Regions from separate parts of the Methylorubrum subtropicum genome, predicted to be linked through region 3. Evidence: riboswitches for the same ligand, from Rfam matches in the RefSeq annotation. Region 3 holds a riboswitch; each other region holds the start of a gene.

Region 1 (7,092 bases), on a different contig from region 3:
CCGACGTCATGCTCGGCGGCGCGGACGACGACCGGTATCGGGTCACGGATGCCGGCGACCGGGTCGTCGAGATCGCCGGAGAGGGCATCGACACGGTCGTGACGACCATCGACTGGTCGCTGGAGCGCGGATCGAGCGTGGAGGAACTCGTCGCGGACGATGCCCTCGGCAGGTCGTTCAAGCTCGTCGGCAACGAATTCCAGAACAGGATCTTCGGTAGTTTCCGCGACGACGTTCTCGATGGAGGGGCCGGCGCCGACACGCTGCTCGGCGGGGCCGGGAACGATACGTATCTCGTCGATGATTCGGGCGATGTCGTCGTCGATGACGCGACCGTCGATTCCGGAGCGGACGTCGTCATCGCCTCGACCAGCTTCGGACTAAATCCCGAGGCCCGGATCGAGACGCTCAAGTTCGCCGACAACCGCTCCACCGCGGCTCTCTCCCTGATCGGCAGCTCGATCGGCCAGACCCTGATCGGCAACGGCGGCGCGAGCCGGCTCAACGGACGCGGCGGCGACGACACCTACATCGTCGACAACGGCGCCGACCTCGTGTTCGAGGCCGTGGGACAGGGCAACGACACCGTCGTCACCTCCGGCAGCTACACGCTGGCCGCCGGCCAGGAGATCGAGACCCTCAAGCTCGCCGGTCCCACCGGCACCGCCGCCCGCGGCCTCAAGGGCAACGGCTTCGCCAACACCCTGATCGGCAATGCCGGCGCCAACGGCCTCGACGGCGACGGCGGCGCCGACAGCCTCTACGGGCTTGCCGGCAACGACACCTACACGATCGACAACGTCGGCGACCGGGTGTTCGAGCGGGCGGGCGAGGGCACCGACACCCTGCGCACCTCCGTCAGCTACGTGCTCGCCGCCGGGCAGGAGGTCGAAGTTCTGCAACTCGTCGGTACCGCCTCGATCAACCTCACCGGCAACGACCTTTCCAACACGCTCCTCGACAACGCCGGCAACAACCGCCTCGACGGCGGCGGCGGGATCGACCTGATCCGCAGCACCGGCGGCATCGACACGCTGATCGGCGGGGCCGGCGACACCGCGGTGATCGACCGCTCCGGCGCCACCGCGGCGCTCAGCTTCGTCATGACCAGCGTCGAGGGCACCACCACGCTCGTGGGCGACGGCACCACCACCACTGGCATCGGCAACATCACGCTCTTCGGCGGATCGGGCAACGACCGCTTCGTGACGCTCGCCGGCAACAACAGGCTCAACGGCGAGGCGGGCAACGACACGCTGACGGGTGGTGCCGGCTTCGACATCCTGGCCGGGGGCGCGGGCAACGACACGTTGAAGGCCGGGGCCGGCAACGACACGCTGACGGGTGGCGAGGGCAACGACACGCTTGAGGGCGGGGCCGGCAGGGATACCCTGGACGGGGGCGCGGGCGACGACCTCTACCTCGTCGACAGTTCGACCGACCAAGTGTTCGAGATGGCACGCGGCGGCTCCGACCGCATCTTCTCGACGAGCAACTACGCGCTCGCCGGCGGGCAGGAGATCGAATCCCTGAGCCTGCTGGGCTCGACGGGCACGGCGCGGCTGAACCTCTCGGGCAACGAGTTCGGCCAGGCGCTGGTCGGCAACGCGGGCGCCAACGGACTCGAGGGCAAGGGCGGCAACGACGTGCTGACCGGCGGTAAGGGGGCCGACAGCTTCGTGTTCGCCAGTACGCTCGGGGCGAACAACGTCGATCGCATCACCGACTTCTCGGCCGAGGACACGATCCGGCTGAGCAAGAGCGTGTTCACGGCGCTGGCGCCGGGCGAACTCAAGGCGAGCGAGTTCAAGGACATCGCCAAGGGCAAGGTCGATGCCGACGACCACATCCTCTACGACAGCCGGACCGGCTCCCTGTTCTACGACGCCGACGGCTCGGGCCGCGGGGCGGCGGTGAAGTTCGCCGTGCTCGACAACAAGGTCGCCCTCACCCACGCCGACTTCGTGGTGTGAACCCGACCGGGCCGGGCGGTTTTTTTGGGGGGGCCCGCCCGGCCCTCCCCTTCGTCAGAACCGTCCGGCGAGCGTCAGCCGCACGGCGGTGGGCTCGACGGGGTGGAAGTGGCGGTCTTCCACGCCCTCCTTCTCGGAGCGCAGCCGCGACTCGTAATAGTAGGTGATCTGGTCGGCCTTGGCGTTCGTGAGGTTGAGGACGTCGAGCGACAGGCTGACGCCGTTGGCGAAGGCGTAGCCGATGCGGCCGTTGACGAGCGCGGTCGCCCTGGATCGCACCGAATTGTCCTCGATCAGCGGACGCGGGCCGAAATAGCGGAAGCGCAAGCTCCCGAACCAGCCCTCGCCCTCGCCGAAGCTGATCCCGGCCGAGGCGATGGTGGTCGGCGCCTCGGGGATGCGGCGGCCGGCCTCCGGGACGCGGTCGGAGAAGCGCGCATTCGTCACCGTCAGGTCGCCCTCCAGCTGGAGCCAGGGGGTGAGCGCGTAGCGGTTGGTCCACTCGACGCCGAAGCGCCGGGTCGGGCGGCTCGGCTCGGTGGTGCCGGAATCGCCCTGGAACAGGTTCTCGGAGGCGAGTTCGAGCCGGAACAGGGCGAGCGCCGTCTCCAAGCCGGCGATCGAACGGTTGCGCAGGCCGACCTCGTAGCCGGTCGAGGGCACGAGGAAGAGTGCGTCCGCCGCATTGCCGGGGGCGACGACGCCGCGCACGTCGTTCGAGTGGAAGCCGCTGCCGTAGTTCAAGTAGAGTTCGGTATCGGCCCAAGGGCCGAGCACGAGGCCGAGCTTCGGGTTGACGATGCCGTCGCGCGCCCGGCCGGAGGCGCCGTCGATGAGGTTCGAGCGGACATCGGCCCAGAAGCCGTCGGCGCGAAAGCCCACGCTGGTGCGCAGCCAATCGGTCCAGCGCACCCGGTTCTCAGCGTAGAACGACGCGCTCGTCTCCCGCACCCGGTCGTCGAGCGTGGCCTCCCGGAACTGCCGCCGCGTGGTGTCGAACAGCCCGACCCGCATCGCGTCGGTGCGGGTCTGGAGGCCGACCTCGTTCTCCATCGGCATGCCGAACAAGTCGCCGGGGACGGTGTGGCTGACCTCCGCCCCGCCGAGCACCCGGTCGTCGAGCTGGCGGAACTGGTCGCCGTCGGTCCGATTCTTCGTCTGATCGTCGAGGAAGTAGGTGAAGTTGTTCCACAGATTCATCCGGTAGCGGATGAGGTAGGCGTTGGCCCGGGTGATCCCGGCCTCGCTGGTGTGGCTCCAGCGGCCCGACAGCGAGAAGCGGCCGGTGTCGCCGCCGTCGCTCGGATCGAGGCTGCCGAAGCGGCCGATCAACCCCTCCGCCACCGCGCGCTCGGGGATCTGGTTGGTGGCGTTCCACTTCGCCCAATAGGCCATGCCGGTGACGGAAAACCCGTCGAGGGCCGTGCCCTGGCTGTAGCGCACCACGCCGTTGAGTTTCTTCAGGCGGTCCGGCACGTCCCAGGGGCCGTCATAGGTCTGCGCCTCGCCCGCCACGAGGAGGTTGCCCGCGCCGAGCGGCGCGGAGCCGATGGTGAGCGCCCGCCGGTAGCCGAACGAGCCGATCGAGGTCAGGGCGACGTTCTTGGCCACCGTGTCGAGGTAATCGATCCGCACCGAGCCGGCGGAGGCGAAGTCGCCGTCGCGCACGAAGTAGGGGCCCTTGTGGAACTCGACCGCACCGACGAGTTCGGGGATCAGGAAGTTGAGGTCGGCATAGCCCTGGCCGTGGGCGTGGGTGCGCATGTTGACCGGCATGCCGTCCACGAACAGGGCGATGTCGGTGCCGTGGTCGAGGTTGAACCCGCGCAGGAAGAACTGGTTGGCCTTCCCCTCCCCCGAATGCTGGGTGACGATGAGGCCCGGCACCGCTTCCAGCACCTCGCCGGGGCGGGTGACCGGCCGGGCGTTGATCTGCGCGCCGGAGACGATGCCGCCGCTGGCCGAGGCCACCGGCTGCAACGCGCCGCCGATGCCGGTGACGCCGCCGGGATAGCCGGCGCTGGCCGAGAAGATCGTGGGGGCCGGCTGCGCCTGCCCGGCGACGGAGAGTTCGTCGAGGGTGACGGCCTCCTGCGCGCCCGCCGGGAGGGGCAGCAGCGCGGCGGCGAGCGCCGCCCATCGCAGGACGGTCGGGGGTCGGGAATCGGACACTGGCAAAGAAGCCTCGGGCAACGGCAGTGGCACGTCACCGCGAACGAGGCCGCGGACGGATCGAGCCTCGCAGGATCGATGCCGTCCCCGGCAACCCATCAGTGCACCCCGCCCGACGCGCCTCGCGTGTGACCACGGCTGACGGCAGGTCTCCTGGCTCGCGGGTCAGCGCCCTCTCACCGTCTTCCCGGATGCGGCGCATCCAGTGACACAGGTGGCGGAGGACTCGCCGCTCACAGTTGCGGGGGCAGCCGCGGCATCGGGCTTTCACCCTCACCGCGTTCCCTTTTGATCCCCGAGGGGAACCGTCACGGCCACGCTAGCACGGCGCGCGCCCGCGCCGTCAACGCGCGGTTGGAACGCCGGATGTGAAGCGGTGGAGCTGTGCCCCGCGGGAGACACCCGCCCTACCGTGTCCGGAGGGTCGCGTCGGCTCCCACCCCCAACCCGTCATTGCGAGGCGAAACTGACGCAATCCAGTGCTCCGCACTCCCAAGGGAAAGCTCGCACGCAGCCGTTTCGTCGGCGCAGTCTCGCCCCCTCCGAAAAGGTCGCGCCCTGGATTGCGTCAGTTCCGCCTCGCAATGACGGGGGGAGCCGGCGACCGGCGACCGGCGCGACCGACCGGAACCGGATCAGGCGCCCTGGCGGGCGGCGCCGGCCCGCGGCAGCACCCACGTCAGGGCGAGCCCGGCGGCGAGGCCGGCGGCGTGGAGCAAGGCAGTCGCGGCGAGGAAGCCGAGGCCGTAGGCGAGGCCGGAGGCCGTCTCGGGCATCTCGGCCCCGTGCGCCGCGCCGTGGAACACCGCGAAGGCGCCGACGAGCCCGGCGAGCGCGGCGAGCGGGATCAGCCGGGCGCAGACCGCCATCACGGCAAACGCCGCGACGGAGGCGAGGATCGCCGGCTCGACGAAGGGTAGGTCGAGGCCCGCCATCGCGAGGCCGGCGCCGAGCGTCATCATGCTCAGGAAGGACGCCGGCAGCAGCCATAGCGCCCGCCCGCCGACGAGGCCGGCGATGAGCCCGACCGCGACCATCGCCAGGATGTGGTCGGCGCCGCCGACCGGATGGGCAAAGCCCGCGGCCCAGCCCATCGCCTCGCCGTGGCCCGGATGGGCGAAGGCCGCGCCGGGCAGGAGCACGAGCACTGCCGCGAGCGGCATCGAGCGGAAGGTCATGCGGTGTCTCCGGATAAACATCATTTTGCGAGTCCGCCGGACTCGACGACGAAGCGGGCGATGGTGTCGGCGCCGTGGCCCTCGCGCAGCGAGGCGAAGACGTAGGGCCGGGTTCCCCGCATGCGGCGGGTGTCGGCCTCCATCACGGCAAGATCCGCGCCGACGAGGGGGGCGAGGTCGGTCTTGTTGACGACGAGGAGGTCGGAGCGGGTGATGCCGGGGCCGCCTTTCCGCGGGATTTTTTCGCCGCCCGCCACGTCGATGACGTAGAGGGTGATGTCGGCCAGTTCCGGCGAGAAGGTCGCGGCGAGGTTGTCGCCGCCGGATTCGATCAGCACCACGTCGAGCCTGGGAAAGCGGCGGCGCATCTCGGCCACCGCCGCGAGGTTGATCGAGGCGTCCTCGCGGATCGCCGTGTGCGGGCACCCCCCCGTCTCGACGCCCATGATCCGCTCCTCGGGCAGCGCCCCGGCCACGGTCAGGAGGCGGGCATCCTCCTTGGTGTAGATGTCGTTGGTGATGGCGCAGATGTCGTAGGCGTCGCGTAAGCGCTTGCACAGCTGCTCCATCAGCGCCGTCTTGCCGGAGCCGACGGGGCCGCCGATGCCGACGCGCAGGGGGCCGTTCACGGGGCCGTTGGCGGAAGTCATGCCGTCCTCATGAGCGAAAGATCCGGGAATACTGGGTCTCGTGCCGGAACGAGCCGAGATCGACGTGAAGCGTGGCCGAGCCCAGCGCGTCGAGGCCGAGCGGCTCGACCGTCTCGGCGAGCGCCGCCACGCGGGGCGAGAGCGCCGCGACGATGCGGGTGCCGGCCGCCTGCCCGATCGGCGCGATGCGTAAGCCCGCCGAGACGATGGCCTGGACGAAGGCGAAGCCGTAGGCCGCGAGCACCGGCCCCCGCGCCATGCCGTGGGCGGAGGCCGCCGCGCCGACCGCCACCGGCAGCGCCACCGGGCCAGGGAGCGCTTTCGCGACCGCATCGAGGCCCGGGCAGGGCCAGGCGGCCAGCGTCGCGTCGAGGAAGCTGCGGCCCTGCTGGCTCGTCTCCAGATGCAACTCGCGCGAGGGCGCCATCGCCAGGGCGAGGTCGTTGACGGCCTCCAGGGCGGCGCCGTCCCCGGCCGAAGCGTGAGCATGAGACGCTAGGATCAGGTCGTTGCGCCCGGAGCCCCGCTCCAGCACGTCGCCGAGCCACTCCGACAAACTCGCCTCGTCGGCGACTGCGCCGGTCTCCACCGCCCATTCGAGCCCGTGCGAATAGGCGAACCCCCCGACCGGATAGGCCGGCGACAGCCACGCCATCAGCCGCAGCGCCTCAATCATGGTGGTGATGGCCGTGACCGTGACCATGATCGTGCCCACCCTCGTAGGCCCCGCCCTCGGGCCGGAACGGCCGCTCCACCGGCTCGGCGCTGCCGCCCAAGCCCCGCACCATCTCGGCGAGCACGTGGTCCTCGGCGATCCACACCGCCTCCGCCCCGATCTCGGCGGGGATATGCCGGTTGCCGATATGCCAGATCAGGCGCTTGAGCGCGTGGTCGGACGGCGCCCGGATTTCCAGCAGGCGCTCGGGCGCGGCCTCGACCCAGACGAGACGGCCATCCGACAGGACAATCGCGTCGCCGTCATCGAGCAGGATCGGGTGGGGCAGATCGAGCAGGAACGGGGTGCCGCCGACGCCCCGCATGGCGATGCGGCGACGATGCCGGTCGCCATGATCGAGCACGACGCGGTCGACGATCTCGCCGCGGGTCAGGGCGTCGCGG
Region 2 (7,092 bases), on a different contig from region 3:
CCCGTGGCCAACCGCTTCCAGATCAACGATCCGCGCACCACCACGCTCGCCCAGCCGCTCTCGATCTACGGGGGCCTGCGCTACACCTTCAACGCCCCGCCCCCGGCCCCGCCGGTCGAGCCGGTCGTGCGCAAATACTGAGGCGGCCGGCACCGTCTTCGAGTTTCATCGCCAGTTGCATCCGAGGTCCCGAGCAGGAAAGGCGTCGTGCCACGATGTTCAAGGTTCAGCTGCGACTCGACGGGCAACTCTGGCGCGACACCTTCGGCAAGGTCGCCTTCGCAAGCGAGCGCGATGCCACGCGCTCGGCCAGGCATGAACTCGACATCGCCCTCTACCTGGCGGACCGTCCCGCGGAGGGCGGCCCCTGGCCGATGGCGGTCCGCGTCGTCCAGTCCAAGGGAGTCTTCAAGGGCGTCGTCTGGGAACTCAAGGGCCGAACAGCGTGGGCAGGAGCGGCTCGACCCCCAGCTCGCGGCCCGCGCCGACCGACGCCCGATCGGGCCGGACGGCCCCATGAAACGGCGGCGGCCCGAACTTCGTCTTCGCCGGCCACGTCGGATCGCGTAGGCCGGGCACGGCTTCGAGAGCCTGTTTGATTTGACTCATCGGGATCGAAACAGTGCGATGCTGCGGTGATCCCAACAAATCCCCTCATCCTGAGGTGCGGAGCAAAGCGTAGCCTCGAAGGAGGGCTCCAGGGATCGCGCGACATCTGGAGCCCTCGCTCAAAACCGCTCACGCAGCACCTCAGGATGAGGGGATGTGTTGGGATGAGCCTGTCAAGCAGGCTCTCAGGAAGAGACACCGTCACTGCGGACTTGACTGATCCGCCCCATTGAAGTGGTCCGCCCCGAGGTATGGCCTGCGGGTCAGGGTCCGCCGCTCGAGCGGACAGGATTGGCGCCCGCCTGTGTCCCATTGGCCACGGGATATGTAACATTGTTGCATTGTGCGCCGCAGCGCATTGACCGGGCCGGCCTGATCGGCGAGGTTCGAAGGGCCAAGGTTCCCGCGGGTTTCGGTCCGTGGGCGAAGAGGGAATTCGGTGGGCTCTCCGGAGCGAGGCCGAAGCTGCCCCCGCAACTGTGAGCGGCGAGCCCCTGCCGTCCGGGTCACTGGTGCCACGCACCGGGAAGGCCAGGCCGGGGTGCGGACCCGCGAGCCAGGAGACCTGCCTTGGGCGATGATACGTCTCTCGGGCGGGGTGCCCCGGCGGAGCGCAGGCGCGGGCCCGGCTGAACCAGCCGGCACCCGCGAGGGCACCCGCACGGCCGCCGCTCGACAACCTTGAGCGACTTGGTGACCGTTCGTTCGAACCCGCTTGCCCCGAACTCCGCGGCCTCCGCCGGACGCCGCCGCGCCCCGCGCCTCGCTCTGGCCGCCATCCTCTCGGCCGGCGCCTCGGGCTTCGAGGCCCGCGCGCAGGAGAGCACGACGCTCGACGAGATTTCGGTCGAGGGTGAGGGCACGGGTCGCGCCGCCGGCAACGCGCCGCCTTCCGGACGGACGGCGGCCTCCGGCGCGATCGGCCTGATCGGGCCGAGCCCGGGCTACCGGGCCGACCGGGCGGTCAGTTCGACCAAGACCGACACGCCCCAGCGCGACGTGCCGCAGGTCGTCACCGTGGCCCCGCGGGAGGTCATCACCGATCTCGCCGCCACCCGCGTCGATCGCGTCTTCAACTACACGCCGGGCGTCGCCCAGCAGAACAATTTCGGCGGGCTGTCGATCTTCAGCTACGCCATCCGCGGCACCACCACCTCGGAAATCTACAAGAACGGCTTTCCGCTCAACCGCGGCACGCCACCCCCGCCCGACGCCCAGAACGTCGAGCGCATCGAGGTGCTGAAAGGCCCCGGCGGCGGCCTGTTCGGACGCAGCGATCCGGGCGGGCTCGTCAACATCATCACCAAGCAGCCCACGCGGGAGCGCTTCGTCGAGATGGGCGGGCTCTGGGGCTCGTTCGAGCAGTTCCGCGGCACGCTCGATTCCGGCGGCGCCCTGAACGAGGACGGCACGCTGCTCTACCGCTTCAACCTCGCGGCGGGTCGCCAGAACAGTTTTCGCGACTTCGTGGACGGCGACCGACTGCTCGTCGCGCCCGTGATCTCCTGGCAGGTCACGCCCGACACGAGGATCACGATCGAGACCGAGTTCCTGCGCAACCGCATCGTGTTCGACCGCGGCGTCGTCGCGGTGAACAACGGGCGGCTCGGCGCCATCCCGATCTCGCGCTTCCTCGGCGAGCCGGGACAGAGCACCTATCAGACCAACGATTCGATGCAGGTGCGGGTCGATCACCGCTTCGATGCCGACTGGCAGATGCGGCTCGCTACCTATTTCAATACGGGCTCGCTGGAGGGCGAATCCGCCGAGATCCGCGCGATCACCGACAAGGGCATCGCCTCGCGCGACCGCAACCTGCGCGACTACCGCTGGGACGTGGCGATCGGTCAGGCGGAACTCGTCGGCCGCTTCGAGACGGCGGGGATCGGCCACACGCTGCTCGTGGGCTTCGAGCGCGAGAGCACCGACAGCCGGGTCGTCTACAACCGCTCGACCATCGCGAATAACCCCTACACCATCGACATCTACAATCCGCAATACGGGCAGGCGCTACCGCCGATCGACCGCTTCCGCAACAACCTGGAGCGGATCACCAACACCGCCCTCTACGTGCAGGACCAGATCGCGCTCGGCCCGGAATGGAAGGCGCTGGTCGGCGCGCGGTTCGACTTCTTCGAGCAGTCGTTCCGCGAGCGCACCCCGCGCTCCCAGGTCGACCAGACCTACTTCGCGGCCACGCCCCGCGCCGGCCTCGTCTACCAGCCGACGCCCGAACTCGCCCTCTACGCCAATGTCGGCACGAGCTTCCGGCCGAATATCGGCCCGGACGCCGCCGCCGCCTCGGCATCCGGCCCCTTCGCGCCCGAGACCGGCATCGGCGCCGATATCGGCGCCAAGCTCGACCTGTTCGGCGGGGCGCTGGGCCTGACCGCGGCCCTGTTTCGGGTCGATCGGCAGAACGTGCTGACGCCGCAAGCGAGCGGCAGCGGCATCTCCGTGGCGGTCGGCGGCGTGCGCAGCCAGGGCATCGAACTGACGGCGGCGGGTCAACTCACGCCGGAGGTCAAGATCCTGGCGGGCTACGTCTACGCCGACGCCGTGGTGACCGAGGATCCGGCCCTGCCGGTCGGCACGCCGCTCATCAACGTGCCGCGCCATTCGGGCAGCCTGCTCGCGGTCCACGAGGTTCAGGCCGGGCCCTGGAAGGGGTTCGGGCTCGGCGGCGGCATCCGCGGCGTCGGCGAGCAGGCGGCGGATTCCACGGACAGCTTCAGCCTGCCGGCCTACGTCGCCGTCGATGCCCTGGCCTATTGGCGCTACGAGAATGTTCGCTTCGGGCTGAACGTCGAGAACATCTTCGACAGCGAGTATTACGAGAGTTCGCTCAACCGGTTCCGGGTCTATCCGGGCGCGCCGCGCCGCTTCACCGGCACGATGACGGTGCGGTTCTGATGGGCGCTTCCGCTATTCCACTCAAAGAGCCGGTCCTGGCGATCGACGGCGCGGTCAAGCGCTTCGGGAGCCGCACGGCGCTCGCCGGGCTCGATCTTCGCCTCGGCGACGGCGAGGTCTTCGCGCTGCTCGGCCCCAACGGGGCGGGCAAGACCACGACGATCAACCTGATCCTCGGCTTCCTCCGGGCGGAGGCCGGCACGATCCGGGTCTGCGGGATCGAGGCCGGGGAAGACCCCATCGGCGCGCGCCGCCACGTGGCCTACATCCCCGAGCAGGTCGCGCTCTATCCCGGCCTCTCGGGCGTGGAGAACCTGCGCTACTTCGCGACGCTCGCCGGCCTCGACCCGTCGAAGGACGCGGCGCGCGCCCTGCTCGCCGAGGCCGGGCTCGCCCCGGAAGCCCATGACCGGACGGCCGGCGCCTACTCGAAGGGCATGCGCCAGAAGGTCGGCATCGCGGTGGCGCTGGCGCGCCGGGCGCGGCTGCTGCTGCTCGACGAGCCGACCTCCGGCCTCGATCCGAGCGCCGCCGCGGACTTTTCCGCCACCATCCGCGCGGCGGCCGGGCGGGGCACCGCGGTCCTGATGGCGACGCACGACCTCTACCGGGTGCGCGAGATGGCCGGCCGCGTCGGCGTGTTGAGCGGCGGGCGGATCGTCGAGGAGATCGACCCCAGGACCCTCGACCACGTTGCCCTGGAGCGCCTCTACATCGACCGGCTCGCCGAGGGCCGCGCATGAGGAGGATCGGCGCGGAACTCAGCTTGTGCCTGCACGACGCGCGGCTGCGCTGGATTGGCGCGGTGCTCGCCCTGCTGCTCGCCGTGGCCGGGCTCGGCGCATGGCGCGACGCCGTGCGCACCGGGCACGACGTCGATGCGGTCACCGCCGCCGAGCGCGCGCGCTGGCTCGGGCAGGACGCCAAGAACCCGCATTCGGCCGATCATTTCGGCCTGTGGGTGTTCAAGCCCGCGTCGCCGCTCGCCGTGCTCGATCCCGGCAGCGAGCCCTATACCGGCCGGATGGTGCGGGTGGAGGCCCACGTCTTCAACGATGCGGTCTACCGCGCCGTGCAGGAGGCCGGCCCGCTCGCTCGCGCCGGCCTCGGCAGCGTCGCCGACATCGTCGGGCTCGTGGTGCCGCTCGCCGCGATCCTGCTCGGCTTCTCCGCCTTCGCGGCCGACCGGGAGCGCGGCACGCTGCGTCTTGCGCTCGGCAACGGCATCGCGCCGGGCCGCCTCTTCGCCGGCCGGTTGGCGGCGCTGCTCCTCGCCCTCGTCCTCGTCGTCGGCCTGCCGCTCCTCGGGATCGGTGCGCTGGCCGCCCTCGGCCGGGACGCCGCGGGCTGGCAGGCATGGCCCCGCCTGCTAGCCTGGATCGCGGCGCAGCTCGCCTACGCCGCCCTGTTCCTGCTCGTCGCGATGCTGGCCTCGCTCCGCGCCCGCACGGCCTGCCACGCGCTCGCCGCCGCGCTCGCGATCTGGGTCGGCCTCTGCATCGCCGCGCCCCGCCTCGCCACCGCCGCGGTCGAGGCCGTCGTGCCGGCCGTGTCCTACCGCGAGGTCCGCGCCCGCCTCGACGCGGAACTGCGGCCCCACCGGACGGCGGAGGCCAACGACGGCCGCACCCGCGAGATCCTGGCCCGCTACGGCGTGAGCGAGGCCGACGAACTGCCCGTCGACTTGCGCGGCCTGATGATGGTCGAGAACGACGACCACCACTTCGCCCTCTACGACCGCGAGTTCGGCGCCTTCTTCGACGGCATCGCGGCCCGGGAGCGGGCCTTCGCCTGGGCCGGCCTCCTGTCCCCGCGGGTCGCCCTGCAGGCCCTGTCGCAGACGCTCGCCGGCACCGACTTCGCCCAGCACGCCCACTTCGTCTGGACGGCGGAGGCCTATCGCCGCTCGATCTCGGAGCGGATGAACGCCGAAATCCGCGACCGTCCCGAGCGCGGCGGCACGACCCTCGTCGCCGGGCCCGAACTGTGGCGGGAAATCCCGCCCTTCGCCCACGCGCCGCTGCCGTTGGCCCGCGCGCGGGCGGACGCCGCCGTCCCGGCCCTCGTGCTCGCCCTCTGGCTCGCGGGCGTCGGCGGCCTGTGCGTCCCCCTGGTCCGGAGGCTGAAGCCGTGAGCGCCGCCCGCTTTCCCCGGCTGCTCGCGGCCGAACTGCGCCTGATCCTGCGCGAGCGCCTCACCTGGGCGATCCTGGCCGCCCTCGTCGCGGCGCTCGGCCTCGCCGCCTGGACCGGCGCCGAACGCATCGCCGTCGCCCGCACGGCCCTGGCGGCGGCCGCCGCCGACGGCGAACGCGCCGTCCGCGAGGCGAAGGCCGCACACCTCCGCTACAGCCAGCCCGCCGCGATCAAGGTGAACTACTGGCAGGACCCGACCGACGCCTTCGGCTATCGGACCTACTTCATGGCGGCCTACGCGGTGAAGCCGCCGACGCCGCTCTCCGTGCTCGCCGCCGGCCCCTCCGACGTGCAGCCGGCGGTGACGAAGATCGATTTCGGCTTCAGCACGGTCTTCGACGACACCGCCACTGAGATCGGTTCCGCGGCCGCCCTGCGGCTCGGCCCGTTCGATCTCGCCTTCGTCCTCGTCGTCCTCGTTCCGCTCGCGACCATCGCGCTTGCCGGCACGCGCCTCTCCTCGGAGCACGACAGCGGCATCCTGCGGATGATCGCGGCGCAGCCCGTGAATCCGCGCCGCGTGGCCGGCGCCAAGTTCGGCGCCGCCGCCCTCGTCGCCCTCGCTGCGACGCTCGGCGGGACGGCGCTCGCCCTCCTGCTCTCGGGCGGGCTCGGCAACCTCGCCGGCTGGTCGGGAACGGCGGCGCTGCTCGCGGCGGCGCTCGCGGCCTACGTCGTCTTCTGGGTCGCGGCCTGCGCGCTGGCGGCGAGCCTGTGGCGCGGGGCGGTGGCGGCGCTGGCCGGCCTCGTGCTGGCCTGGGCCTGCCTGACGGTCGCCCTGCCGACCGCGCTCGGCCTCGCGGTCGATGCCCTGGCGCCGGTCCCGTCACGCATCGCCGCGATCGACGCGAGCCGGCAGGCGCAGGCCCGCTTCTACGCCGGGGACGAGGCCCGGAGGGTCACCGCCGCGTGGCTTGCCACGAAGCTCCCCGATGACGCGCTCCGGCCCGGCCTCGCCGATGCGCCCGAACTGAAGCGCCTCGCCCGCGACGCCCATTACGACGAGGCCCTGGCCGACCATCACCGGGCGGCGCGCGCGCAGGCGCGCGCGGCCTCGGCCTGGAGCCGAAAACTCGCGCTGCTCTCGCCCGCCACCGCCCTCGCGCTCGCGCTTGAGACCGCCTCCGGCGCCGATGCCGGGCGGCACGCGGCCTTCCTCGCCGAGTCCGCCACCTACCGGCGCAGCCTGCGTGCGTTCTTCGAGCCGCGCATCCTCACTCAAGCCCTCGACCCGGCGCCCGTCTGCGCGGGTTGCCCGGCGCGCCTCGACTTCGACGCCTACGACGCCGTGCCGGCCTTCGCCCCCGCCGACGCGCGCGGGGCAGCCGAGCGTCAGGCGCTGCTGACCCTGGCCTGCCTCGCAGCCGCGGCCCTC
Region 3 (7,092 bases):
CGGCGCGCCCCAGCGCTCAATCAGCTCGCTACGCCGCTCCTCCGGCAATCCTGCAAACCACGCCGCGTACTCGGCGAGCGAGACCGCAAAGCCCGCCTCGCCCTCGGCCAGCGCCGCCATCAGCGCCCCGGCCTCCGGCAGCGCACCCACCGAAAACCCCGCCGCGGCGAGGTCGTCGGCGATGGCGCGCGCGCTCTCCGGCGTGTCGAGGCCGACCGCGTAGCCGGCCCGTCCCCCGCGGGCGGGATAATCGGACAGCACCATCGCGAGCCGCCGCTGTTCGCGCGGCGTGCGGCGCAAGGAAACCCAGGCGGCAGCGCGATCCGCGAGCGCGGCGATGCCTTCCGCATCCGGCACGGCGCGGCGCTCGGAAAAGCCCTCGACCGCCGCCCCCTCCTCCTTGAACGAGACCGAGAACCCCGAGAGCCGCCCGTCGAATTCCGGCAGCGCCACCTGCATGGCGAGGTCGGACGCGTTCATGCCGCGGCCCGACGCCGCCCAGGCGGCGCGGGGGGCGCCGACCGTGTAGGCCTGAATCACCGGGCAATCGGCAGCGTCGAGGACGAAGCCGGCGTCGTCGCGGGCCGAGAAGGCGGTGGCGGCGAGCACGATGTCGGGGCGGCGCGCTTCGAGCGCGGCGCGCAGAACGGCGACTGCCTCCGGGTCCTTGAGGCTCGACACCGCGAGCGTCAGGCAGCCGATCCCGCGTTCGCGCAAGGCCGCAGTCAGGTGGACGGCCGGGGCGGTTTCGCCCGAGAGCACGGCGGATCGGTAGACGAGGAGCAGCGCCAGCGGCCCGGGGCCAGCGGCTTCCACTGCCCGCTCGACCGGAACCGGGCCGCAGCCCGCGCACCACGCGAAACCCCGCGGCAGCGCCCGCGGCGGCTCGGGCACCAGCGCGTGGCCGGCCTCCACGGCGAGGCGCCGCAGCAGGTTTTTGAGGTTGTCCGGCCCGCCGGCGCGGAAATACGCATCGAGGGTGGCGCAGGTCTCCGGCGGCAGGGTCGAGAAGGCGTCGAGGCGGGGGTCGGGCCGGTCGTCGCCGGGGAGCACCGCGAGGCGCACCCCGTGGGCGCGGGCGGCGGCGCTCGCCCGCTCGATGCCGTAGCGCCAGTAATCGAGCCCGCCGAGGCAGCGGATGACGCAGACCCTGGCCCGCGCGATCACGGCATCGACGTAGAGATCGACCGACATCGGATGGCGCAGCTGCGCCATCTTGGCGAGCCGCAGCGACGGAAGGGCGGGGTCCGAAGCGTGGGCCCGCGCGATGGCGGCAAGATCGGTGTCGGTGAACGACAAGAAGACGATCTCGCCGGGGGTCTGGCCGAGATCGACCGCCGCCTCGCCCTCGTCGAGGGAGACCGTGTCGATGCGGATCAGGTGCATGGCGCTCCGCTCACCGCTCGGGCTCGCCGGGCGTCTCGTCCTGAACGAGGCGCGGGCGGGTCGGGAAGGTCACGCCGTCGTAGAGGTCGGCGAGCGCGAGTTCGATCCGCAGGCCCGTCAGGGCGAGCCGGCCGTCGCGGCCGGAGACGCGCTCCTTGCGCCACGTGCGGTCCGGTTCGCGGGACCAGAGCATGACCTCGGCGGCGTTGGGCTCGATCAGCAGGATGTGGTCGAGGCCGGCCATGCCCTTGTATTCGGCGAGCTTTTCGAAGGCATCGAAATCGCGCGTGCTCGGGGACAGGACTTCCGCCACGAGGCGCGGGTCCGCCGCCTTCATCGCGCTCGGATCGCGGGCGCCGCAATCGACGCCCGCATCCGGCCGGCGGATCTGATCCGGCAGGGTCTCGACGCTGCCGTCGCCGGTGAAGGGCCGGCAGCCGCTGCCGCGTAGCGCCGTGTGGAGGGCGGCGAGCAGGTTGACCACGATGTCGTCGTGGACGTTGCGGGCCCCCGCCATCATCCGCACCGGCACGCCGCCGACGAGTTCGTACCGCTCCGCTTGGCGCTCCTGCCACGCGAAGAAGGCCTCGACGGTCATCGGCGGGTGGATCGGCTCCAGCATGCTCGTACGGTGTCTCGAAGGGCGCTCAGCATACCCTGATGGCGCCCACATCACGAATCGGGCGCCTTTAGCCCCTGAGCGCGGCGGCGACCGCGTCCTGATCGAAACCCTTCAGGCCGATGACGACGAGGCGGCCGTCGCGGGGCTCGGCGCCCTTCCACGGGCGGTCGTAGTGATGGGCGACGCGGCGGCCGACGCCCTGCACCACGAGGCGCATCGGTTTGCCCTTCACCTCGGCAAAACCCTTGATGCGCAGCACGCCCTCGGTCTCGGCGGCCTTCTCGACGCGGGCGGCGAGGTCTTCCGGGCTGCCGGCGATGCCGACGGGGAGCGCGACCGATTCGAAGTCGTCGTGGTCGTGGTCCTCGCCCTCGCCGTGATGCGAGGGGCGGGCGTCGAGGTCGTCCTCGGCCGCCGCGGCGATACCCAGCAGCACGCGTGGGTCGAGGCGGCCGTGCTCGGTCGCGACGATCTCGACGGCGCGCGGCAGATGCGCCTCGATGTCGGCGCGGACCTTGTCCTGGGCCGCCGCGTCCAGAAGGTCGGCCTTGTTGAGCACCACGAGGTCGGCGCAGAGGATCTGGTCCTCGAACACCTCCTCCAGCGGGTTGTCGTGATCGACCGCTTGGTCCGCCGCGCGCTGGTTGGCCAGAGCCTCCGGGTCGTCGGCGAACAGGCCGGAGGCCACCGCCGGGCCGTCCACCACGGCGACGACGCCGTCCACCGTCACCCGCGAGCGGATCGACGGCCACTGGAACGCCTGGACCAGGGGTTTGGGGAGCGCGAGGCCGGAGGTCTCGATCAGGATGTGCTCCGGCGGCTCGGGCCGATCGAGCAGCTTCGTCAGCGCGGGCACGAAGTCGTCGGCGACCGTGCAGCAGATGCAGCCGTTGGGCAGTTCCACCACGGAGTTCTCGTCGCAGCCCTCGATGCCGCAGGCGGCCAGGAACGAGCCGTCGAAGCCGAGATCGCCGAACTCGTTGACGATGACGGCGAGCCGCCGGCCGCGGGCCTGCTCGATGGTGTGGCGCACCAGCGTCGTCTTGCCGGCCCCGAGGAAGCCGGTGACGATGGTGCAGGGGATCTTTTCGAGGATGGCCATGGGGTCAGGATTCCGCTCGTGTCGGGGTCAGCGGCGGGATGCGGGCGACGACGCCCTTGCGGAACGCCTCCGGGCGCGCGCGCCAGGGCACGATCCCATCGGGCGTCTTCTGGTAGTCGCGCAGGCCCGCCAAGATGGTGCGGGCGGAAGTCTCCGCGCGCTCCAGCGCGTCGAAATCGCCGTAGACGTAGGTCCAGCGGCCGGGAGAGGCCACCGCCACCGTGCAGGGCCGCTTGCAGACCGAGAGGCACTCGGCACCCTCGATCCGCAGGCCCGGCACCGGCTCGCGGTCGGCTTCGGCGCGAAGTGCCGCCAGCAGCCGGGCGCCGGCCCGCGGCTCGGACGCGTCGCCCGCAGCCCGGCAGGTGGTGCAGACGGAGAGGACGGTCTCGGGCTGATCCTCAGGCATGCGCGCGGCCGCCCGCCTCGCGACCGAACAAGCCCCAGGCCCAGCCATAGGCCAGCCCGATCAGCGCCCAGAACACGAAGCCGATGGCGAGCGAGCGCGCCACGAACTGCGCCGCGACCGCGGGCGGCACCTGCGAACTCACCGTGTCGATCGATTGCGGCGCCCCCGCCAGATGCGGGGCGACGATCAGGATCAGGCCGCCGAGAATCGTAATCGGCACCCGCCGCACCGCGATGAGGTAGAGGCCGATGCCGGTCGCCGCGACTGTCATCACCCACCAGGTCTGGCGCAGGACGAGAGGGGCAGCGCCCATGCCGGGCAGTTCCGGCGGCAGGCCGATGGCCGGGGCCAAAGCCACCGCGAGGAAGCCCGCGATGCCCACGGTGAGCCCGCTGCGCGGGGTCGGCTCGCGGCGTAAGCCCAGCATCACCGCGGCGAGGAGCAGCGCGTAGCCGACGCCGCCGATCAGCGTGGCGAGGCCGGTGAAGGCCATGCGCTGGAAGCCCTCCGCGGGCTGCCATTCGTCGGATTTTTCAGCCTCGGTGCCGGCCTCGCCGTGGCCGTGGGCATGCGCCTTCACGATCAGCGAGGCGGGCGTGAGCGAGACGGGGGCGTGCGCATGCGAATGCCCGCCCTCGAACGTCTCGGCCTGGAGGATCAGGGGCGAGGTCAGGGCGAGTTGGAGGCCCGTCGCGACGACGGACGCGAGGAAGCCGGCGACGAGCGCCGCCGACAGCAACCGGGTGATCATGGAGCCGCTTTCGCGTGTCGGAAAGCGGTCAGTGGCAGGGGAAGTTCTGCGCGTGGCGGAAATCGTGCGCCGCGTTGTGCAGCACGCTCGCCGGGGCGAAGCCCGCCAGGAACACGAGGCCGAGGCCGAGGAAGGCGGCGACGAGCAGGGCGCGGGCGCCCTCGCCGGAGCGGACGGCGGAGGTCTGAAGGGTCGCGGTCGTCATCGGGTCACGGGCTCCGGCCGCCCCACCGGCGGCGTTCGAGAAAACGTTTTTCGTGCCGGACGGCAGGTCTCCTGGCTCGCGGTTGGTATCGCGCCTGCCGCCTTCCCAGGTCGCCCCGGTGGCTCTCGGCAGGAACTCGCCGCTCACAGTTGCGGGGGCAGCTGCGGTTTCGGGTTTCCCCTCACCGCATTCCCTTTTCACCCCGTTGCCGGGGCACCGTCCTATGGCTCGCTTCTAGCGCGCGCCGGGCCGCCTTGCAAAGCGCCATTGCGTGAACGCTCGCCTCCGGTGCAAACCGACGCCCATGGATGCCCGCCCTCCCGACCGGATGACGCTGGTGCTCGGCGGTGCCCGCTCCGGCAAGAGCGCCTATGCCGAGCGGCTGATCGAGGCCTGCCCGGCGCCCTGGCTCTACATCGCCACCGCTCAAGGTTGGGACGACGAGATGCGCGCGCGCATCCACGAGCACCGGGCGCGGCGCTCCGCCGAGTGGCGGACCCTCGACGTGCCGACGGCGTTGCCCGAAGCGGTCGCGGCCTCGACCGGGCCGACCCTGGTCGATTGCCTGACGCTGTGGGTCACCAACCTCCTGCTCGCGGAGGCCGATCTCGACGCCGCCACCGAGGCCCTGGCCCGCGCCTGCGCGGCGGCGCCGGGGCCGCTGGTGCTGGTGGCCAACGAGGTCGGGCTCGGCATCGTGCCGGACAACGCGCTGGCCCGCCGCTTCCGCGATGCGGCCGGGCGCCTGCATCAGCGGCTGGCGCGCGAGGCCGACCGCGTGGTCCTTACCGTCGCGGGCTTGCCGCTCACCGTCAAACCTTCCGCCGAGAATCCAGGGAATCGCTCATGAGCGACGACGACCGCCACCGCGAAAAGATGGCCAAGCGCAAGGCGGTGCAGGACGCCGAGGTCGCGTCCAAAAAGATCGAGAAGGGCCTGCTCATCGTGAACACCGGCCCCGGCAAGGGCAAGACGACGGCCGCGCTCGGCCTTGTGCTGCGCATGCTCGGGCGCGGCCACCGGGTCGGCGTGGTGCAGTTCATCAAGGGCGCCTGGGACACCGGCGAAGCTCGCGCGCTCAAGGCCTTCGGCGACCGGATCGCGTGGCACGCGCTGGGCGAGGGCTTCACCTGGGAGACCCAGGACAAGGCCCGCGACATCGCCGCCTGCCGCAACGCCTGGGAGCAGGCCCGCGCCCTGATGGCGGACGCGAGCATCCGCCTCCTCGTCCTAGACGAGCTGAACATCGCGCTGCGCTACGACTATCTCGACCTCGAGTCGGTCGTCGCCGAGTTGCAGGCCCGCCGGCCCGACCTCCACGTCGTCGTCACCGGCCGCAACGCCAAGCCGGCGCTCATCGAGGCCGCCGACCTCGTGACCGAGATGGGCAGCGTGAAGCACCACTTTTCGGCGGGGGTGAAGGCGCAGGAGGGGATCGAGTTCTGAGGGCGCCCTGTGGGTCCCGAGGAGCGGGCGCCTCGCGCCCATTCAGGGTTCGCGATCCGAGAGGGTCTCCAGCAGGCTCTTCTCCCGCATTGCCGTCACCAGGGCGACGATCTGCTCGCCGCTCGCTCGGTACGCATCGGAGCCCTCGATCCGACGGAAGCCGTGAAATTCCGCGGCCTCGACGATGGCGTTGGCGGCCTCACTGCCGGGAGCGGGCGGCATCAGGGGAGCGCGCCCTTCGTCGCGTGACCGGCGCGCTTGGCGCAGGCCCTCGTAGATCTGCTCGATCAGGACATGGCCGCTCCAATCGTCTGCGATCCGGATGACGGCGTCGCCGTGCCGAATCTCGAACAGGGGGGCGGTGGTGTCGATGCTTCCAGTCATGCCCGCTCATGCCACGACGGCAACGATGGCGGGAAGCGCGGAGGATCGTCGGTATAGAAAGGTCCGACGTAGCGGCAGCGTTCGGGTGATGGGACGCGACCGGAGCCGCGCCCCAAACAGCCAAAAGAACTCAGTACTCGATGATGTCTTCCAGGGCGTAGTGCTTCACCGTCTTGCGGTTGGCGATCAGCTCGTCGATCGTCGGCTCGCCGCGGATCGCCCGGCCGATGGCGAGCTTCGTGGCCTCGTAATTGGTGCGGTAGAGGTCCTTGCGGTCGAGTTCCTCGTGGCTGCCGCAGCGCTCGTCGAGCCAGATCGTGATGATCATGCACAGCTCGTCGAGGCCGTCCTTGGGCAGGATGCCCTCGATCACGCAGTCCACGATGGCGTCGCCGGTGGCGGCCTGCACCACGCCGCCGAGCAGCTCGGCGTATTCGGCGGTGTGGATCGTGACCTTGGTGGTCATGATGGTGGAGGGGCGGACCAGCTGGTTGAGGTCGCGTACCACGAACATGCGGGTGTGGCCCTGCACCTGGCCGAGCATGCCGGCAAACGCCTGCCCCACGGGGCCGCGGACGGAGCCGATCAGCACCTCCGGCATCGCGTCGGTGTATTGCCCCTCGGCGGCGAGCACGGTCGCCTCGCCGGTGCGGAACCAGATCTCGGACATGGTGGTCGTCCCTGCTCTCTCGTGAAAACGTCTTGCCCCGCGGGCGGGTCGCCGCGCGAGACATCATTCCCCGCCGTCGCCGTCAATCGCGCCGCCCGCGGCCCTGCCCGGCCCCCT
Region 4 (7,092 bases), on a different contig from region 3:
GAACTCCTTCTCCATCGACTCGGCGAAGCCGCTCTTGGCGGCGTCGAGCAGCACCCGGTCCTGCGGGCGCTTCGGGCCGGCGAGCGACGGGCGCACGGTGCCCATGTCGAGTTCGAGCGTGTCGGTGAAGATCGGGTCGGGGGTCTCAGCGTCCCGCCACATGCCCTGCGCCTTGGCATAGGCCTCGACCAGTTCGATCCGGTCGTCGTTGCGGCCGGTCACCTTCAGGAAGTCGATGGTCTTGCGGTCGATCGGGAAGAAGCCGCAGGTGGCGCCGTATTCGGGGGCCATGTTGGAGATCGTGGCGCGGTCAGCCACCGCCATGTCGTCGAGGCCGGGGCCGTAGAATTCCACGAACTTGCCCACCACGCCCTTCTTGCGCAGCATCTGCGTGACGGTGAGCACGAGGTCGGTCGCAGTGGTGCCCTCGGGCAGCTTGCCCGACAGCTTGAAGCCGACAACCTCGGGGATCAGCATCGACAGCGGCTGGCCCAGCATCGCCGCCTCGGCCTCGATGCCGCCGACGCCCCAGCCGAGCACGGCGAGACCGTTGACCATGGTGGTGTGCGAATCGGTGCCGACCAGCGAATCCGGATAGGCGACGTCCGAGCCGTCCGAAGAATCCGTATCTTGGCGGGTCCACACCGTCTGCGACAGGTATTCGAGGTTCACCTGATGGCAGATGCCGGTGCCGGGCGGGACGACGGAGAAGTTGTCGAACGCCGACTGGCCCCACTTGAGGAAGGTGTAGCGCTCGCCGTTGCGCTCGTATTCGAGCGCCACGTTGTCGGCCAGGGCCTTCGGCGTGCCGAACTCGTCGACGATCACCGAGTGGTCGATGACGAGATCGACCGGCACCAGCGGGTTGATCTTCTGGGGGTCGCCGCCGAGGGACACCATGGCGTCGCGCATGGCGGCGAGATCCACCACGGCGGGAACGCCGGTGAAGTCCTGCATCAGCACGCGGGACGGGCGGAAGGCGATTTCGGTCTCGGCCTTGCCCTTGTTGTCGAGCCACGCCACGGCGGCCTCGATGTCGCCTTTGCGGACCGAGCGGTCGTCCTCGAACCGCAGGAGGTTTTCGAGGATCACCTTCATCGAGAACGGCAGCGCGGTGGAATCGGCCAGGCCGTTCTGCTGCGCGTGCGGGATCGAGTAGTAGGTGTAGGTCTTGCCCCCGGCTTGAAGCGTCTGGCGGGCCTTGAAGCTGTCGAGCGATGCCACGGCTTGTCGGATCCTGAAGCTGGCGTTGTCGAACACGGCGTAGGCATAACCTGCGCCACGAGAGGTGTTCGGCCGTATGCACTCGTGGAACGAGCGCGCGCCGCCCCGGGGGCGCCCGGGAAGAGTGCCGGAACCGACACTCAGGATGGTGCGCGAGGGGCGATTTGGACGCCCTGAGAGGATCGCGCGGCGCAGCCTGGGCCGGTCTATAGAACGTTTCGAATCTGGCCGCTACTGCCTGCCGCGTGGGCAGTGACGGTCTCCCCCGCTTGAAACGGCGGGCTACGGCGCCTCGGGCGGCGGTGCGCCGAAGCAACGGCCCACCGCCTCCCAGAACGCGGAGAGTTGATCGGGCGTCAGGCGGGCCAGCCGTTCCTCCAGCAGCGCCCGCCCGGCGATGGCCGCCGGGTCCTGCTCGAACTCGGCCTCGGTGGGGTGTGCGCTCGCGCCCAAATCCAAGGTTGCCTCCCGTCGGGCCCGTGCATGGACCGCCTTGGTCAATGCGGCGCACGACGCGCGGTTCGCCTCCGACCTCGGTTTAGGCTACGCGGTCGCAGAATAGTGCGCCTCTCCTCCCCCTTGCGGGGAGGAGGTAGGAGGTGGGGGTGGTGCAGGATCGAGCGGAACGGTGCCTCCTGCCCGACCCCCACACCTGACCCCTCCCCGCAAGGGGGAGGGGAAGGCGCCTTCCCATCGCCGCCGGCCCGACGGCGATGAGTGAATCCGAATGCGGGGCCGGAGAACGGGCGCGTGGCGTCACAGGCAAAGTCGTGCGGCTGATCGTCCAGAACCTCGCCTGCCGCCGCTCGGGCCGGCGCATCTTTTCCGGCCTCTCCTTCGCGCTCGGGCCGGGCGAGGCGCTGATGATCACCGGGCGCAACGGCGCGGGCAAGTCGAGCCTGCTCGCCATGCTGGCCGGACGGCTCAAGCCTGATGCCGGGACGATCCGCGGCGAGGCCATCGGCGAGGCGACCCTGTTCGAGCGCCTGCACGTCGTCGGCCATCGCGACGGCCTCAAATCCGCGCTGACCGCGCAGGAGAACCTCGATTTCGCCCGCGACCTTCTGGGTGATGCCGCGCTGAGCCCGCCCGAGGCGCTCGCCGAACTCGGCCTGCCGCACGTGGCGCGGCTGCCGGTGGGCTACCTCTCGGCCGGGCAGCGGCGGCGGGTGGCGCTGGCGCGGCTCCTCGTGTGCCGCCGCCCTCTCTGGCTCCTCGACGAGCCGACCGCGGCCCTCGACCTCGCCTCGCAACAGGTGCTCGCCGCGATGATGGCCCGACACCGGGCGGAAGGCGGCCTCGTCGTCGCCGCGACCCATCAGGCGCTCGGCCTGGAGGATGCCCGCGAATTGCGCATCGGCGCGCCGTCCGTAGAGCAGGCCGCGGCCGATCTGAGCGAGGAGAGCTGGGCATGATGCGGGCGTTCACGGCGTTGCTCGCCCGCGACCTCAAGCTCGCCGCCCGCGTCGGCGGCTCGGGGGCGCTGTCGCTGGTGTTCTTCCTGATGATCGTGGTGCTGGTGCCGTTCGCGCTCGGACCCGACCTCAACCTCTTGTCGCGGATCGGCCCGGCGATTCTCTGGCTCGCCGCAGTGCTGGCCACGCTCATCGGTCTCGACCGGCTGTTTCAGTCCGACGAGGAGGACGGCTCGCTCGACCTGATGACGGGGGCGGCGGTGCCGCTCGAACTCGTGGTGCTGGCCAAAGTTGCGGCCTACTGGCTTACCACCGGCCTGCCCCTGGCGCTCTCGGCGCCGCTGTTCGGCCTGCTGGTCTCGCTCACCCCGACCGCGATGGGGGCGACCGCGCTGACGCTGCTCGTCGGCACGCCAGCCCTCGCCTTCATCGGCGCGGTCGGCGCCGCGCTCACCGCCACGATCCGCCGCGGCGGCCTGATCCTGGCGATCGTGGTGCTGCCGCTGATGATCCCGACCCTGATCTTCGGCGTCTCGGCGACCGAGGCCGCGCTCGGCGGCACCGTGCCGTTCACGACGCCGCTCGCGGTGCTCGCGGCGCTCAGCCTGATCGCGGGCGTGATCGGGACGCTGGCGGCAGCCGCCTCCCTGCGCTGGTCGGAGTAGTATCGGCCTACTTGTTGCAGCCGATGCAGATGCCGGTGTCGATCGCGTCGTTCTTGCGCTCTGTCTTGGTCTCGCGGTCGATCGAGCGCGATTCGCTGCGGTCGATCCGGTCGAGCCCGCCGCCGCCCGCGGGCGGCATGGTGCGGCCGACGGCGGAGGTGTTGGGCGCCGTCACCGTCGAGGTCGGGCCGCCGCCGGTGCCGGTCTGCGGGGCGGTTTGCGCCGCCGCCGCGGTGGCGAAGGCGGTCGTGAGAATGGTCGCGAGCAGGATGCGTTGGGTCATGGTCGAACTCCCTGGCCCCTCAACGCCGCGGTGACCCCCAGGTTTCAGTCGGGTTTCAGTCCGGCCAGTGGATGGTGCCCTCGCGCAGGCCCAGCATCGCCCGCTCGCCGAGGCCGAAGGCGCCGGACTGATCCTCGACCACGCCCGAGACGCTGACATGGCAGGCGTCGTCGAGCGCCCCGCCCTCGCACAGCCGCCCTGCCCGGACGCCGCCGGCGTCCGCCAGCCGCACCAGCACCCGGCGCAGCGGCGGCGCCGTATTGTCGGCGGCCTCCGGCGCGAGGCCGAGGCAGGTCGCCTCGCTCTCGGTGGCGAAGACGAGATGGCAATCGTCCAGCGTCACCCGCTTGCCGATCAGCGGATCGGCCGCGACCGCGAACTCCACCGCCGCGATATGCGCCTCCATCGCCATGACTTCGGCGGGCGACGGCAGGGCCGTGAGCAGGAAGGGAAGAAGGGCCGGAATCCGCATCGCCGTCGAAGCCTCGAAAAGATTCGTCGGCGAAGTGAAGCAAGGCGCGTGCGAGACCGTGGCCTTTATGTGTTGAACTTATGGGCAATGCTCCCACCCCATCCCTCATCCTGAGGTGCGGAGCGAAGCGGAGTTTCGAAGGAGGGCTCCAGCGGATCGCGCGACTTCTGGAGCCCTCCTTCGAGGCCGCTGCGCTGCACCTCAGGATGAGGGGGTTGGATGGATGAGGCCGTTGATCACACGAACGCCCCCTCCCCTTACGGCGTCTTCGTCCGGCCGCCGCCTTCGGTGGCGTGGGTGTCCTGGGTCTGGGTCGGGCCGGTGCCTTGAAAAGCGAACACGACGACGATCGCGGCGAGCAGCAGGGCGACGGGGAAGACGAGCATCCAGCGGGGCATCGGGGTCTCCGAGAGCGGATTTCAGCGCGTCGTTCGTGAACCGCCGGGGCGCCGGTTTCGTTTCGTGACCCCGGCCGACGCCGGGCGGAAGCCTCTGAATCCATAATCCATGCGTCGAACGCATGGCCGGGATCGTTTCCACCCGGATTGTTTTGTGCAGCGCACCGTGAAACAAAAGCTCATGCGAGATCGCGATGGCGTCGCGGTCCCGTTGCCCTTCTTGGGCGTTTCCTCCCTAGACTTCGGGCCGCCCTCCATCGGGGCGGCCTTTTTTCTTGGGGCCCATTGCCTCGAAGCTTGGGGCACAGGAATCCGCGCCGTCCCTGCGACATTCGGTTGACCGTGATGGTCCCGGCCGCCTAGCGTGACCGTAGACGGTTCCCGAGAGGGATCAAAAGGGAACGCGGTGAAGGCTTCGGCCCGACCCCGCGGCTGCCCCCGCAACTGTGAGCGGAGAGTCCCCCATCACCACGTCACTGGGCGCCTCGCCTGGGAAGACGATGAGGGACGGCGACCCGCGAGCCAGGAGACCTGCCGTCGGCCGTGGTCACACGCGAAACGCGCTGGGCGGGGTGCCCCGGCGGGTGTCGGAGCGCGGGTGCCCTATCGGACCCGTGCCACGGCCTCGTTCGCGGTGACGTGCCACCGTCGCCGCCCGAGGCCCGTTTTTCTCCATGTCTCCCCCCAAAAGAAGCCGCCGCGCGCGGCCGATCCTCGCCGCGCTCGCGAGCGCCCTCCCCGTCGCCGCCGCCGCGCAAGGCGCTTCCGTGGAAACCCGGCTCGACGAGATCGCGGTCGCCCGCGACCTCGACGTGCCGGTGAACGTGCCTGCCGAGGCCATCGGCGCCGAGGCCGCGGCTGCCCTCCGTAAACCCAGCCTCACCCAGGCCTCACCGGTCGGCCTCAACCTCCGCACGCCCTCGCGCGGGGCGAGCCGCCTCGGGCTGACGCCGCTGGAGACGCCGGCGAGCCTCGACATCGTTTCCGGCGAGACCATCCGCTTGCGCGGCCAGTCCTCGGTGCTGGAGGCGGTCTCGCAGAACGGCACCGGCATCTCGACCTTCGGCTCGCCGGGCTTCGGGCTCGGTGCCTTCACCGCGCGCGGCTTTGCCGGGCAGAACTCGATCCAGACGCTGTTCGACGGCACGCGGCTCTATGTCGGCGCCAACACCCTGACCTTCCCGTTCGACACGTGGAACGTCGAGCGCATCGAGGTGCTGCGCGGGCCGGCCTCGGTGCTCTACGGCGAGGGCGCCATCGGCGGCATCGTCAACGTGGTGTCGAAGAAGCCGCTGTTCACGCCGCTGAACGTCGCCCGCGTCGGCCTCGGCTCGGACGGGCTGATGCGCGCGGCGATCGACTCGACCGGGCCGATCGGCGAATCGGTCGCCTACCGCCTCAACGTCAGCGGCAACCGCGCCGACGGCTGGATCACCCCCAACGGCGACTTCCGCAACCTCGCGGTCTCCGGCGCGCTGACGTGGCAGGCGAGGCCCGATCTCGCCGTCACCCTCTCCCACGACCTCGGCTATCAGGAGCCTGTGCGCTACTGGGGCACGCCGCTGGTGAACGGGCGCGTGCTCGATGCCGTGCGCTTCAACAACTACAACGTCCGCGACGCCAAGATCACCTGGGCCGACAACTGGACCCAGCTGCGCACCGAGTGGACGCCGTCCGCCGAAGTCACGATCCGCAACACCGCCTACCGCCTCCAGAGCCGACGCCACTGGCTCGATGTCGAGCGATACGTCTACGAATCCGAGACCGGCCGCGTGAACCGCTCGGATTACATCGACATCATCCACCGTCAGGAACAGATCGGCAATCGCTTCGACGCGACGTTCCGCGGCTCGTTGTTCGGCCTGCCGAACCAGTTCACCGCCGGCTTCGACGTGAACCGCATCGCGTTCAAGCACGACAACAACTTCAGCGGCACGTTCAACGAGCCGCCCTCGAACCAGCCACCGCAGAGCGTCCCCCTGATCGGCTATGATCCGGGCCTCTTCCCCGCCGACGGTCGCGCGGTGCCGGCCTACGTGACCCACACGGACCAGGCCTCCGTCTTCGCCGAGAATCGGCTGGAACTCACCGACCGGCTCTCGCTGCTGGCGGGCGTGCGATTCGACGCGCCGACGCTCCAGCGCACCAACCTGCTCGCGACGAATCCCGCGAACCGCTTCTTCGAGCGCTCGTTCCAGGCGTTCGGCTACCGCTTCGGCCTCGTCTACGCGCTCTCGCCGGAGACGACGCTCTACGCGCAATACGCCACCGCCACCGATCCGGTGAACAGCCTGATCTCGCTGTCGCAATCGCTGTCGAACCTCAAACTCTCGACCGGCGAGCAGATCGAGGTCGGCGCCAAGGGGCTGGCCTTCGGCGGCACGGTCGAGTGGACGCTGGCGGGCTACCGCATCGTCAAGAAGGACGTGCTCTCCCCGGTGCCGGGCAGCACCCAGCTCGTGGCGCAGGTCGGGCAGCAATCCTCCTACGGGGCGGAGGTTGCCCTGTCGTGGCTGCCTTGGGCCGGCTGGCGCATCGACGCCAACCTCGCCCTGCTGCAGGCCCAGTACGACGATTTCGGCGACTTCACCGGCAAGACGCCGGTCAACGTCCCCGAACAGGTCGCTAACCTCTG

Evidence for each region. A riboswitch is a leader RNA that binds a small molecule or an ion and turns the genes downstream of it on or off. The one in region 3 is predicted to bind cobalamin.
Region 1: linked by a shared signal. The riboswitch ahead of AAHG03_RS26395 (TonB-dependent receptor) and the one ahead of AAHG03_RS12385 (CbtB domain-containing protein) in region 3 are both predicted to bind cobalamin.
Region 2: linked by a shared signal. The riboswitch ahead of AAHG03_RS24815 (TonB-dependent siderophore receptor) and the one ahead of AAHG03_RS12385 (CbtB domain-containing protein) in region 3 are both predicted to bind cobalamin.
Region 4: linked by a shared signal. The riboswitch ahead of AAHG03_RS07670 (TonB-dependent receptor) and the one ahead of AAHG03_RS12385 (CbtB domain-containing protein) in region 3 are both predicted to bind cobalamin.

The regions. Positions count from the first base shown of each region.
Region 1 covers NZ_JBBXMW010000038.1:6,722-13,813, reverse strand. The annotation lists gene AAHG03_RS26400 (hypothetical protein) at 1-1,973, shown strand, start outside; gene AAHG03_RS26395 (TonB-dependent receptor) at 2,028-4,007, opposite strand; cobalamin riboswitch at 4,272-4,470, opposite strand; gene AAHG03_RS26390 (HupE/UreJ family protein) at 4,781-5,323, opposite strand; gene ureG (urease accessory protein UreG) at 5,344-5,973, opposite strand; gene AAHG03_RS26380 (urease accessory protein UreF) at 5,981-6,676, opposite strand; gene AAHG03_RS26375 (urease accessory protein UreE) at 6,642-7,092, opposite strand, start outside.
Region 2 covers NZ_JBBXMW010000029.1:16,998-24,089, forward strand. The annotation lists gene AAHG03_RS24810 (TonB-dependent receptor) at 1-141, shown strand, start outside; cobalamin riboswitch at 990-1,196, shown strand; gene AAHG03_RS24815 (TonB-dependent siderophore receptor) at 1,387-3,522, shown strand; gene AAHG03_RS24820 (ABC transporter ATP-binding protein) at 3,522-4,265, shown strand; gene AAHG03_RS24825 (DUF3526 domain-containing protein) at 4,262-5,656, shown strand; gene AAHG03_RS24830 (DUF3526 domain-containing protein) at 5,653-7,092, shown strand, end outside.
Region 3 covers NZ_JBBXMW010000007.1:206,667-213,758, reverse strand. The annotation lists gene cobN (cobaltochelatase subunit CobN) at 1-1,386, opposite strand, end outside; gene AAHG03_RS12405 (Uma2 family endonuclease) at 1,397-2,008, opposite strand; gene cobW (cobalamin biosynthesis protein CobW) at 2,076-3,110, opposite strand; gene AAHG03_RS12395 (DUF1636 domain-containing protein) at 3,115-3,519, opposite strand; gene AAHG03_RS12390 (CbtA family protein) at 3,512-4,270, opposite strand; gene AAHG03_RS12385 (CbtB domain-containing protein) at 4,299-4,475, opposite strand; cobalamin riboswitch at 4,520-4,711, opposite strand; gene cobU (bifunctional adenosylcobinamide kinase/adenosylcobinamide-phosphate guanylyltransferase) at 4,804-5,325, shown strand; gene cobO (cob(I)yrinic acid a,c-diamide adenosyltransferase) at 5,322-5,921, shown strand; gene AAHG03_RS12370 (hypothetical protein) at 5,964-6,305, opposite strand; gene fae (formaldehyde-activating enzyme) at 6,436-6,975, opposite strand.
Region 4 covers NZ_JBBXMW010000004.1:154,109-161,200, reverse strand. The annotation lists gene acnA (aconitate hydratase AcnA) at 1-1,224, opposite strand, end outside; gene AAHG03_RS07700 (hypothetical protein) at 1,507-1,677, opposite strand; gene ccmA (heme ABC exporter ATP-binding protein CcmA) at 1,995-2,639, shown strand; gene ccmB (heme exporter protein CcmB) at 2,636-3,304, shown strand; gene AAHG03_RS07685 (hypothetical protein) at 3,312-3,587, opposite strand; gene AAHG03_RS07680 (hypothetical protein) at 3,643-4,059, opposite strand; gene AAHG03_RS07675 (hypothetical protein) at 4,317-4,457, opposite strand; cobalamin riboswitch at 4,816-5,010, shown strand; gene AAHG03_RS07670 (TonB-dependent receptor) at 5,132-7,092, shown strand, end outside.